3 regions of the Streptomyces sp. NPDC036813 genome follow, and region 1 is predicted to be linked to each of the others. Evidence: riboswitches for the same ligand, from Rfam matches in the RefSeq annotation. Region 1 holds a riboswitch; each other region holds the start of a gene.

Region 1 (3,894 bases):
GCGCGGCATGAACTTGTGACTGGCGATCGTCTGCCGATACGTTCACTCGTCAGCGCGACGCCGGTGCCTCAAGGCGCCGCGCCGGTCAGTGCTGTCTCGCGAAAGGTCACCGCATGCTCTCCGGGAACGGTCGACACCGTCGCCCCCGTCAGGCTCCGGCCCTCCTCGTCACGGCCGGAGTGACCGGCTCCGCCATCGCCATCCCTCTGCTCGGCGCGGCGAGCGCCCACGCGGCCGACGGCGCGACGTGGGACAAGGTGGCCGAGTGCGAGAGCGGAGGCCGCTGGAGCGACAACCCCGGGATCGGGCTCTACGGCGGCCTGCATCTGTCGCAGGAGGACTGGGAGGGGCACGGCGGCCTGGAGTACGCGGCCCGGCCCGACCTCGCGAGCCGTTCGCAGCAGATAGCCGTGGCCGAGAAGGTCCTCGCCGACCAGGGTGTCGGCCACTGGACGCTGTGCGGGCTGACCTCGGGCCTGTCCGGCGACACCTCCGCACCGGACGTCGACACGGGGGTCGCGGGCGACACGTCGGGCGGCGGCTCGGCGGCCGGCGGCTCCACCACCGGCTCGGGCTCCTCCGGTCCGACCGGGACCAGCACTCCGTCCGACTCATCCGCTTCGGCCGGTACCTCCGGATCCACCGGTACCTCCGGATCATCCGGTTCGGTGGACTCGCCCGGCTTGCCCGACTCCTCCGGTGCGCCGTCCGGGACGCCCTCCACGGGCACCCCCGCGCAGCCCTCTGACGGGTCGTCGTCCGCCACCCCGTCCACGGGGGGCGCGGCCGAGTCCGGCGCGCCCGGAACGTCCGGGCCCGGCACCTCGCAGCCGTCCGGCAGCGCGTCCGCAGGTGACGCAAACACCGACGATCCGGACAACCTGCGCCAGATCGTCGGGGATTCGGGGCTCGTCGACACCGGTGCGGTGGACGGCGGCGGCCGCCACCGCGGCGCCAGCGCCACGGAGGACGCCGCCGAAGTGAGCGCGGCGCCCGCCTCGGGCCGGCATGCCTCGCGCTACACAGTGCGCGACGGGGACAGTCTGACGTCCATCGCCGACTCCCTTGGCGTCGAGGGCGGGTGGCGCGCGCTGTACGCGGAGAACCGGGACGCGATCGGGGCCGACCCGGGCCGCATCGTCCCCGGTCAGACCCTGCTTGTCGGTGGCGAAACGGGCGAAAAGTAGCGGGAGTTGACGCCCCGTTTTGAGACTGATGTCCGCTTTGGTGAAAGTGTGGGATGAGTCTCAGAAGCCGTGATCGTCTTTGAAATTCGGCCGATCGCCTGTCTACGGTCATGACCGCTCGCCATCGCGAGCCCCGGCCGGCCGCAACGCCGAATCCTGCCAGCGGCCGCACGGGAACAGTCGTCGCTCAACGCGCCGCAGGCAGGAGCGGGGGACCCAAGGTAAGCGCCGTGCCCGGCAGTTGAGCCGGAGCGGCTAGGGGTGAAGCCACGCCTCCCAGGGGAGGGGTGGCCGGGCAACTCAACCGGCCCGAACCCGACAGCTCACCTCGCAGGCGTCGGTGAGGGGATCCACCATGCTGTTTTCCGGCAAGGGCAAGCACCGTCGTCCCTCCAAGACCACCCGTGTCATCGCGCTCGCCGGTGTCACCGGCGCGGCCGTCGCCGCCCCGCTGATGGCGGCCGGCAACGCCTCCGCCGCCACCACCTCCGAGTGGGACGCGGTCGCCCAGTGCGAGTCCGGTGGCAACTGGTCCATCAACACCGGCAACGGTTACTACGGCGGCCTGCAGTTCTCCGCCTCCACCTGGGCCGCGTACGGCGGCACCGCCTACGCCCCGCAGGCCAACCAGGCCAGCAAGTCCCAGCAGATCGCCGTCGCCGAGAAGGTCCTCGCCTCCCAGGGCAAGGGCGCCTGGCCGGTCTGCGGCACGGGCCTGTCGAACACCCCGAACAACGGTGGCGGCTCCTCCAGCTCCTCCCAGAGCGGCGGCTCGTCCTCCCAGGGCACCACCACGACGCGCTCCAGCGAGCAGCAGAGCGCCTCCCGCTCCAGCGAGCGCCCGGCGCAGACGCCGAAGAAGCAGAGCACCAAGACCGTCACCACCCCGACCGGCAAGAAGGTCAAGAAGGGCGACGGCGAGTACAAGGTCGTCACCGGTGACACCCTCAGCTCCATCGCCGAGAAGCACCACGTCGCCGGCGGCTGGAAGAAGCTGTTCGACCTGAACAAGGACATCGTCGCGGACGCCGACCTCATCTACCCGGGCCAGCAGCTGCACCTGAAGTAAGCGGCAGCGGGCCGGCCAAGGGCCGCTCCCCGTCCCCACGGGCTCCCCGTCCCGGTGCGTGTTCCCCCGTACGCACCGGGACGGGGTTTTTTCTGCCGTCCGTTCTCCGGACGTTCAGCCGGAACGCCACCCCCCTTTGTTCCGACGGTGAACAATGGGTACGGTCTGTCTGTCCACGGGCCGGGCGGTCGGCTGGCCGATGGCCCCGGGGCGGTTAGGCTCTAGTCGCAAGGCTCACCAGCCCCGCACTTTCAGCGTCACATCCACGAAGGAGATGCTCGTGCCGTCCATCGACGTCGTCGTAGCCCGGGAAATCCTGGACTCCCGAGGCAACCCCACGGTCGAGGTCGAGGTCGGCCTCGACGACGGCAGCACCGGGCGTGCCGCCGTTCCGTCCGGCGCCTCGACGGGCGCCTTCGAGGCCATCGAGCTCCGCGACGGCGACTCCAGCCGTTACCAGGGCAAGGGCGTCGAGAAGGCCGTGCTGGCCGTCATCGAGCAGATCGGCCCGGAGCTGGTCGGCTACGACGCCACCGAGCAGCGCCTGATCGACCAGGCCATGTTCGACCTGGACGCCACCGACAACAAGGGCTCCCTCGGCGCCAACGCCATCCTCGGCGTCTCGCTCGCCGTCGCCCACGCCGCCTCCGAGGCCAGCGACCTGCCGCTGTTCCGCTACCTGGGCGGTCCGAACGCGCACCTGCTGCCGGTGCCGATGATGAACATCCTGAACGGCGGCTCGCACGCCGACTCCAACGTGGACATCCAGGAGTTCATGATCGCCCCGATCGGCGCGGAGTCCTTCTCCGAGGCCCTGCGCTGGGGCGCCGAGGTCTACCACACCCTGAAGAAGGTCCTGAAGTCCAAGGGCCTGTCCACCGGCCTCGGCGACGAGGGCGGCTTCGCCCCGAACCTCGGCTCCAACCGCGAGGCCCTCGACCTCATCCTCGAGGCGATCAAGGAGGCCGGCTACACCCCCGGCGAGCAGATCGCCCTGGCCCTCGACGTGGCCGCGTCCGAGTTCTACAAGGACGGCTCCTACGTCTTCGAGGGCAAGAACCGCTCGGCCGAGGAGATGACCGAGTACTACGCCGAGCTGGTCGAGGCCTACCCGCTGGTCTCCATCGAGGACCCGCTGTTCGAGGACGACTGGGCCGGCTGGAAGACCATCACCGCCAAGCTCGGCGACAAGGTCCAGCTCGTCGGTGACGACCTGTTCGTCACCAACCCCGAGCGTCTCCAGCGCGGCATCGACGAGGGCGCCGCCAACGCGCTGCTCGTCAAGGTCAACCAGATCGGCTCGCTCACCGAGACCCTGGACGCCGTCGAGCTGGCCCAGCGCAACGGCTACAAGTGCATGATGTCCCACCGCTCCGGCGAGACCGAGGACGTCACCATCGCCGACCTCGCTGTCGCCACCAACTGCGGCCAGATCAAGACCGGCGCCCCGGCCCGCTCCGAGCGCGTCGCCAAGTACAACCAGCTGCTGCGCATCGAGGAGATCCTCGACGACGCCGCGGTGTACGCCGGCCGCAGCGCCTTCCCCCGCTTCCGCGGCACGGTCTCCAAGGGCTGAACAGACGGCTGAGCCCGAGGCCGGCCCCGAAGGCTGGGCCAACCTGGCGTAAGGCTTAGCCA
Region 2 (3,894 bases), on a different contig from region 1:
GTCCGAGTCACGTATAAAGAAGCCGCGTCGGCCTTTCGAGGTCGGCGCGGCTTTCTTTTTGCCGCCCTCCGTGAGCCCCGAGGAAAACGGTGGCACGAGCGAAAAACGTGAAAAGGGCAGCCCTTTCAATGGGCTCACTTATCCCTCTCTTTGTATACGGTGCTCGTGTTAATGCCGTGGGCCCGATGTGTTTACGGGGTGTTGCGAACTCCTCACGCCCTCGGGTCGGTCGCCGCCGAAGCGGCGCAGCCGATACGCGGCGGTGGAGCGCTCGGTGTGCAGGGCCGCGATCGCGCGTGCGCGCTCCCCGTCGCCGCGCGCCACCGCGTCCGCGAGCGCGCCGTGTTCGGCCCAGGACCTGACGGGGTCGGCCGACGGCTCCACGGCGTACATCCAGGCGATCTTGTGGCGCAGCTGGGTGAGCGTGGCGGTCAGCGCCTGGCTCCCACAGGCCTGCACGAGCGTCTCGTGGAACCAGCCGCCCAGGGAGCGCAGCTCGTCGCCGGTGCCGCGCCTGGCCCGCTCCTGGCCGAGCCGCACCAGGCCGCGCAGCACCTTCAGGTGCGCCTCGGTGCGCCGCTGGGCTGCGCGCGCCGCGCCGAGCGGCTCCAGCAGCATCCGCATCTCCAGCAGGTCGGCCGCTTCCTGCTCGGTGGGTTCGGCCACGCACGCGCCCGCGTGCCGTCGCGTCACGACGAAGCCCTCGGCCTCCAGGGTGCGCAGCGCCTCCCGCACGGGCACCCGGGAGACGCCGTAGCGGCGGGCGAGGAGTTCCTCGGTGAGCCGGCTGCCGCGTTCATGGACACCGGCGACGATGTCGTCCCGGATCGCCGTGCACACCGAGTGCGCCGGAATTCGCATGTCCGACCTCCGCCTTGATCCCCGTGAAACGCCGACGATGGACGCGTGTTCCGTGACTCTATTCCAAGGGAGCGGAATTTCCGACGGCGAGCCGGATTCCATGGATATTTTTTGGTCACCTCGCCGGGTTACTCCGGAGGCGAGGATCCGGGAAACGCCGAAAGCCCCGACGCGGTGCGCCGGGGCTTCCTGGGGCTCGTGCCGTTCCGGTGTGTCAGACGTTCACGCCGTGCGCGCGCAGGTAGGCGACCGGGTCCATGTCGGAGCCGTACTCGGGGCTGGTGCGCGCCTCGAAGTGCAGGTGCGGGCCGGTGGTGTTGCCGGTGTCGCCGGACAGGCCGATCTGCTGGCCGGTGACGACCTGCTGGCCCACGACGACGCCGATCGACGACAGGTGCCCGTACTGGGTGTACGTGCCGTCGTGCATGCGGATGACGATCTGGTTGCCGTAGGCGCCGCCCCAGCCGGTCTCCACGACGGTGCCGTAGCCCACCGCGTGCACCGTGGTGCCGGTGGCGGCGTGGAAGTCGATGCCGGTGTGGTGGCCGGAGGACCACAGGGAGCTGCTGGCCTCGTAGCCGGTGGAGACGTAGGAGTGCGCGATCGGGGCCGTGAAGCTGTTCAGGCGCTTGCGCTCGGCCTCCCGGGCGGCACGCTCCTTGGCCTCGTGGGCCCGCGCGGCGGCGGCCTCACGGGCGGCCTGCTCGATGGCCGCCTGCTCGGCGGCCTGCTTCTGGGCCTCGGCCTGGGCGTCGATCTGCGCGGCGACCGCGTCGTCGACGCTGATGACGGGGAGCAGACCGGTGTGCTCGGCGGCGGTATCGGCGGCGAGGGCGGGCGCCGCGAGGGTGCCGATGACGCCGGTGGTGGTGAGCGCGGCGATACCCGCGGCCTGCGCGGTGGTGCGCTTCATCCGGCTGGGACGACGGTGCTTCCCGGTGGCGCTGACGAACGCCATGTGGTGGCTTGTCCTTTCCTTCCCTCTCGCCTACCGGGTTAGCTGACGGGTTCGGAGCAGGAAGGTCTCCTACGAGCACCCTCGCGGGCGCCCGATTCACCCCAGGGACGTGTGGGTCCCCGGCTCCCCTGGCTCGCGCCGTACGGGGACTCGGCGATGACTGTCCGGTGCCGCGGGTGCGGCGCACTGCCTGACGAACAGCCCGGATGAAGCTACGGTGATCGACCTTCAGTCCTCAAACGAATCAGGGGTTTTGTAAGCCATCCCACAGGCCAGACAGGCAACCTCCGCCCCAATTCGGGCATATGGGCGATGGAGCGCCTTGGATCACAAACAGGCCGGCGGGCAGGGCAAGGGCCCTGGTGCTCCGTCAGACACCAGGGCCCCACGCGCGTGTGCGGCTACTCCGCGCTCACCACGGTGACATCGCCGATGCCGAGGGCCTCGACGGGCTCCTTGATCTGCGCGGCGTCACCGACGAGGACCGTCACCAGACGGTCCACCGGGAAGGCGTTCACGACCGCCGCCGTGGCCTCCACCGTGCCGGTCGCGGCGAGCTGCCGGTACAGCGTCGCCTGGTAGTCGTCGGGCAGATGCTGCTCGACCTGGTCGGCGAGCGTGCCCGCGACGGCGGCAGCGGTCTCGTACTTCAGCGGCGCCACCCCGACGAGGTTCTGCACGGCGACGTCGCGCTCGGCGTCGGTCAGGCCGCCCGCCGCCAGGGTGCGCAGCACCTTGAAGAGGTCGTCCAGCGCCGGGCCGGTGTTCGGCGTGTCCACGGAGCCGCTGATGGCGAGCATCGCCGCGCCCGTGCCGTCGGGGGCGGAGCGCAGCACCTGGCTGAAGGCGCGCACGCCGTAGGTGTAGCCCTTCTCCTCCCGCAGGACACGGTCCAGGCGGGAGGTGAGGGTGCCGCCCAGGCAGTACGTGCCGAGCACCTGCGCGGGCCATACGCGGTCGTGCCGGTCGGGGCCGATCCGGCCGATGAGCAGCTGCGTCTGGACGGCGCCCGGGCGGTCGACGATGACGACGCGGCCGGTGTCGTCGGCGGTCACCGCCGGCACGGGGCGCGGCTCGGTGCGCGAGCCGGTCCAGGCGCCCAGGGTGTCGCCCAGGAGGTCGTCGAGGTCGAGGCCGGTCAGGTCGCCGACGACCACCGCGGTGGCGGTGGCGGGGCGCACGTGCCGCTCGTAGAAGGCGCGCACGGCGGCCGCGTCGACGGCCGCGACCGTCTCCTCGGTGCCCTGGCGGGGGCGCGACATGCGCGAGGCCGCCGGGAAGAGTTCCTTGGACAGCTCCTTGGCGGCGCGGCGGGCGGGGCTGGCCAGCTCGTGCGGGATCTCGTCGAGGCGGTTGCGCACCAGCCGTTCGATCTCGCTGTCGGCGAAGGCGGGCGCCCTGAGGGCGTCGGCGATCAGGCCGAGGCCCTTGGCCAGCCGGGAGGCGGGCACCTCCAGGCTGAGGCGGACACCCGGGTGGTCGGCGTGCGCGTCGAGGGTGGCGCCGGCACGCTCCAGCTCGGCGGCGAACTCCTCGGCGGAGTGCTTGTCGGTGCCCTCGGAGAAGGCGCGCGCCATGATCGTGGCGACGCCGTCCAGGCCGGCCGGTTCGGCGTCCAGGGGGGCGTCCAGGAGCACCTCCACGGCGACGACCTGCTGGCCGGGGCGGTGGCAGCGCAGCACCGTCAGGCCGTTGTCGAGCGTGCCGCGCTCGGGGGCCGGGAACGCCCACGGCTTGGCCTCGCCCGCCTGGGGCTGGGGGTGGAAGTCCATGGTGGCGAGCTCGGTCACTTGGCCGTCTCCTCGTTGTCGTTGCCGGCCTCTACGGTCGCTTCCTGCTCCGGGTCCTCGGGCACGTCGGCGTCCGGCGCGGCCTCCGGGGTCTTCGGCTCGTACACGAGCACCGCGCGGTTGTCGGGGCGCAGGCGGGCCTTGGCGACCTCCTGCACCTCCTCGGGCGTCACCTCGAGCACGCGCTGGACGGCGGTGAGGGCGAGCTGCGGGTCGCCGAACAGGACCGCGTAGCGGCACAGTTCGTCGGCGCGGCCCGCGACGGTGCCGAGCCGGTCCAGCCAC
Region 3 (3,894 bases), on a different contig from region 1:
TCCGGTGCTGTAGCTGCTGCGCAGCCAGCGCACGCCGTGCAGATCGGTACTGAAAGGGATGGTGCGAGGCAGTGCGGTCATGGTGCCTCCTTACGCGCCGTCACCTAGTGAGGCGATGAAATCCAACGAGTCCTCGGGGGAAAGGGCGTGGATCCGAAGGGAGTTGAAGGCCTCCGCGTAGGCCCGGAGGTCTTCTTTCCGTTCGAGGTAGAGGCTACTCGTCATGTGGTCGAGAACAACCACGTCCAGATCAGAAGTGCTCGGAAATGAGAAAATAACGAAAGGCCCGGTGATGCCGACATGCGCCCCCGCGGAGAACGGCAACACCTGCAACCGCACCTGCGGCAGCCGTGCGGCCTGAAGCAGCCGCCGCAGCTGCTCCGCCATCACCTCGGGACCGCCCACCTCCCGGCGCAGCACCGCCTCGTCCAGCACGGCGCTCAGCTTCAGCGGACGCGGCGCGTGCAGCACGTCCTGGCGGGCCAGACGCACCTCCACCAGCGCGTCCAGCCGTTCCTCGTCCACCGCGCCGACGGCCGCCCGGGTCACCGCGCGGGCGTAGGCGGGCGTCTGCAGCAGCCCCGGCACGACCGAGGTCTCCAGCGTGCGCATCGCGCTGGCCTGCGACTCCAGACTGATGAAGTCGCGGTACGTGGGCGGCAGCACCCCGCGGTAGGCGTGCCACCAGTGCTCCCTGCCGCCGACCTGGGAGCCGGCCAACACCAGCAGCAGGTCCCGCAGTTCGTCGTCCTCGACGCCGTACGCGTTCAGCAGTAACCGCACATCGGACGGTTTCGCGCCACTCGAGCCGGTCTCGATCCGGCTGACTTTCGACTGGTGCCAGCCCACCAGCCGGGCGGCCTCCCCGCTGGTGAGTCCCGCCCGGGCGCGCAGCGCGCGCAGTTCGGCGCCCAGCTTCCGGCGGCGCACCGCGGGACCGTGCTGCATGCGCCCCTCCTTACTCCGTCCGAGCCGCCCGGATACGGTCTGCCGTGGCAGAGTTCACCGCTTCGAGCGACAGATATATGCATATCTTGGTGGATCGCCTCCGTGACCGGCGTGGTGATGGCAGTCTGGCGGCGAAGCACCAGTCCGGGACCGTACTCGAACCACCGGCTCCGTGCCGGACTGCGGTCCCGTGGGAAAGGGACGACGTCGCCATGGCAGACCACCTGGAAGCATCCGTCACTCTGCCGAGCGATCCGGCCTCGGTGTCCGCGGCCCGCGGCTTCGTGGCCGGCACCCTGGCGGAATGGGGTCTGCCGTCGGACGCGGAGCTGGCGGACAGCATCCGGTTGATCGTCTCCGAACTGGCCACCAACTCCGTGCAGCACACGTTCGGGCAATCCCCGACGTTCACGGTGGACGTCACCCTGGACCGCGACGAGCTGCTGCGCATCGGTGTCACGGACAGCCACCCCCGCTTTCCCAAGCGGCTGCCCGCGGCCGTCCAGCAGGACAACGGCCGGGGCATGGTCATCATCCGCTGGCTGGCCGCCGAGTGCGGCGGCAGACTCCGCGTCCGCCCCACCCGCGAGGGCGGCAAGACGGTCGCCATCGAACTGCCCTGGGCACTCCCGCCCGAGCCGGTCCCCTCGACGCAACAGACAGAACCAAAACCGCAGCCCTGCTGAACCGTTCGGTTCCGGGACGACTCCCGCGGGCTTGTCACACCGCGCCCACCGGACCGCCCCCGGCGGCACCGCCGCCGAACGCACGCCGTGAGCCTCGGCGACGGGGGCCCCAGGGCGTGACACCCGCTCACCCGTATGCCCGAGCCGTTGGCGCCGTTGGCGCCGTTGGCCCGCGGCCACCCCGGCCTTGTCCCGGCAGCCGCCGCTGGAGCCCGCTGACGGCCCTCCTCGGCCCGACAGCGGCCGCTGAGGGCCGTGCCGTCGGGCTCGTGGCCGCGTGAGGGCCGTGTGCCGAGGAGGGGCGTCGGTCAGCTCACCCGGCCGTACCAGACGCTCTTGGTCCAGATCTTCTGCAGGCGCACCACGTCGCCCGTCTTCGGGGCGTGCCAGATCTTGTTCTTCCCGGCGTAGATGCCGACGTGGTAGACGTTCGACCCCGAGTGGAAGAACACCAGGTCACCGGCCTTACGGCTGCGGGCCGGGATGTGGTGCGTCTTGTTGTACTGCTGGGCGGCCGTGCGCGGCAGCTTCTTGCCCGCCTTCTTGAACGAGTACAGCGTGAGTCCCGAGCAGTCGAACCGGCGCGGCCCGGTGGCGCCCCACTGGTACGGCGCGCCCTTCTTGGACGCGGCGATCTGCAGCGCCTTGGTCGCCGGCGTCGCGGCGGCGGCCTCCGAGGCGAGGCCCGGGACCACGATCGAGCCGCCCACCGCGGCGATGGTCAGGGCGGAAGCCGTACCGGCCCGGGCCATGAGCGACGGGACACGATTGAGCGCAGTCATGCGCAACCCTTCGTCAGCCGCCTGTGAAGGATGACCTGTCGGATTCGGGCTGGCGAAGTAGCCCGGCCGCTGACGCGGCTTCACCCCAAGGGCTGCTCGGCCCGGTCGTGGCATGACCGTTCCGGCGACCCGTCGTGCTTGGGTCCTCCACTCCTGCCGATCCACTCCTGTCGACCGGTCATCCGGACGGCGGCAGGACTCGGCGTCCGCCCGGATCGCCCCGCCGCTGCGGCGGGGGCTTGTCGTCAGTCAGGGATCTTGGCCCACAACTGTCCGAAAATCCCAACGGAAACGGGTATTTGTGGGGTTCCTCACCACTCACCCGTTCGGGTGGACAGCCCTGTGTTCGGTGGGGTGTTCACTGATCCGGCGAGCCCCGGACCAGCGGCGGAACACTTCATTCCGGCCTCTCGTCCCGCCGGTCACGCAACTCGGACCCCCGAAAAAAAGGCGTTCGGATAGGCCGATGGGGGGTACGCCGTTCGGTCCGTTTGAACCCGCTCGGCCCTCGGCTCAACTCCCCGCCGGTGGCGGCAGGGTGACCCGCGCCGTGCGGCGCTCGCCGTCGAGCACCCGCAACGCGCGTGCCAGGGTGCCGGCGTGCAGCTCGCTCTCGCCGCGCTGGTGCATCAGCGTCAGCGCGTCGCGCAGCGCCACCGCCTTGGTCACCAGCGCCTGCGCGGCCCGCAGCCCCCGGTAGGTGTCGCCGGGACAGGCCGGGTTGATCCGGCCGAGCAGGTCCACGACCTCCAGGTAACGGTCGATCAGCTCCCCCTCCGCCCGGGTGAGGGCGGGCAGCGGCGGAAGATCCGGCAGCATCGGACGGCTCACCTCCCGCCCGGCTGCGCGCGGACGGTGATGATCTCGTCCACCAGCCCGTACGCCAGCGCCCCGGCCGCGTCGAGGACGTGGTCGCGCTCGATGTCCGCGCCGACCTGCCGCCGGCTGCGCCCGGTGTGCCGGACGAGCATCTCCTCCAGGGTCGCCCGGATGCGCGTCAACTCCGCGGCCTGAAGGGCGAGGTCACTGGCCTGCCCCTCCACCGGCTCCGGCAACGCGGGCTGACGCATCACCATCCGGGCGCCCGGCAGCGCGAACCGGCGCCCCGGCGCGCCCGCGGCCAGCAACACCGCGGCGGACGAGCCCGCCTGGCCCATGCAGTACGTCTCCACCTCGCACGCGACGTACCGCATCGCGTCGTAGATCGCCGTCATCGCCTGGAACGAGCCGCCCGGCGAGTTGATGTAGAGCTGCACGGGCCGGTCCGGGTCCCGGTGCTCCAGCTGCATGAGCTGCGCGATGACATCGCACGCCGCGGCGTCGTCGATCGGTGTCCCGAGGAACACGATCCGCCCCTCCAGCAGCCTGGAGTACGGATCCGTCGTCCGGTGGCCGAAACTCGTGCGCTCGGTGAACTCCGGCAGGACCTGGCGGGCGGACGGTCGGGACATCACGGGCCTCCTCGAAGCGATGCGCGA

Evidence for each region. A riboswitch is a leader RNA that binds a small molecule or an ion and turns the genes downstream of it on or off. The one in region 1 is predicted to bind cyclic di-AMP.
Region 2: linked by a shared signal. The riboswitch ahead of ACZ67Q_RS33565 (M23 family metallopeptidase) and the one ahead of ACZ67Q_RS25890 (transglycosylase family protein) in region 1 are both predicted to bind cyclic di-AMP.
Region 3: linked by a shared signal. The riboswitch ahead of ACZ67Q_RS27355 (C40 family peptidase) and the one ahead of ACZ67Q_RS25890 (transglycosylase family protein) in region 1 are both predicted to bind cyclic di-AMP.

What each region holds. Positions count from the first base shown of each region.
Region 1 covers NZ_JBVJPV010000013.1:89,036-92,929, reverse strand. The annotation lists gene ACZ67Q_RS25895 (transglycosylase family protein) at 114-1,187, shown strand; cyclic di-AMP (ydaO/yuaA leader) riboswitch at 1,371-1,539, shown strand; gene ACZ67Q_RS25890 (transglycosylase family protein) at 1,543-2,256, shown strand; gene eno (phosphopyruvate hydratase) at 2,537-3,832, shown strand.
Region 2 covers NZ_JBVJPV010000020.1:121,227-125,120, reverse strand. The annotation lists gene ACZ67Q_RS33570 (GntR family transcriptional regulator) at 169-861, opposite strand; gene ACZ67Q_RS33565 (M23 family metallopeptidase) at 1,076-1,819, opposite strand; cyclic di-AMP (ydaO/yuaA leader) riboswitch at 1,832-1,985, opposite strand; gene ACZ67Q_RS33560 (M16 family metallopeptidase) at 2,221-3,609, opposite strand; gene ACZ67Q_RS33555 (M16 family metallopeptidase) at 3,606-3,894, opposite strand, start outside.
Region 3 covers NZ_JBVJPV010000014.1:118,466-122,359, forward strand. The annotation lists gene ACZ67Q_RS27340 (DUF397 domain-containing protein) at 1-81, opposite strand, end outside; gene ACZ67Q_RS27345 (helix-turn-helix domain-containing protein) at 91-948, opposite strand; gene ACZ67Q_RS27350 (ATP-binding protein) at 1,161-1,634, shown strand; gene ACZ67Q_RS27355 (C40 family peptidase) at 1,943-2,416, opposite strand; cyclic di-AMP (ydaO/yuaA leader) riboswitch at 2,420-2,553, opposite strand; gene ACZ67Q_RS27360 (hypothetical protein) at 2,930-3,235, opposite strand; gene ACZ67Q_RS27365 (ATP-dependent Clp protease proteolytic subunit) at 3,244-3,867, opposite strand.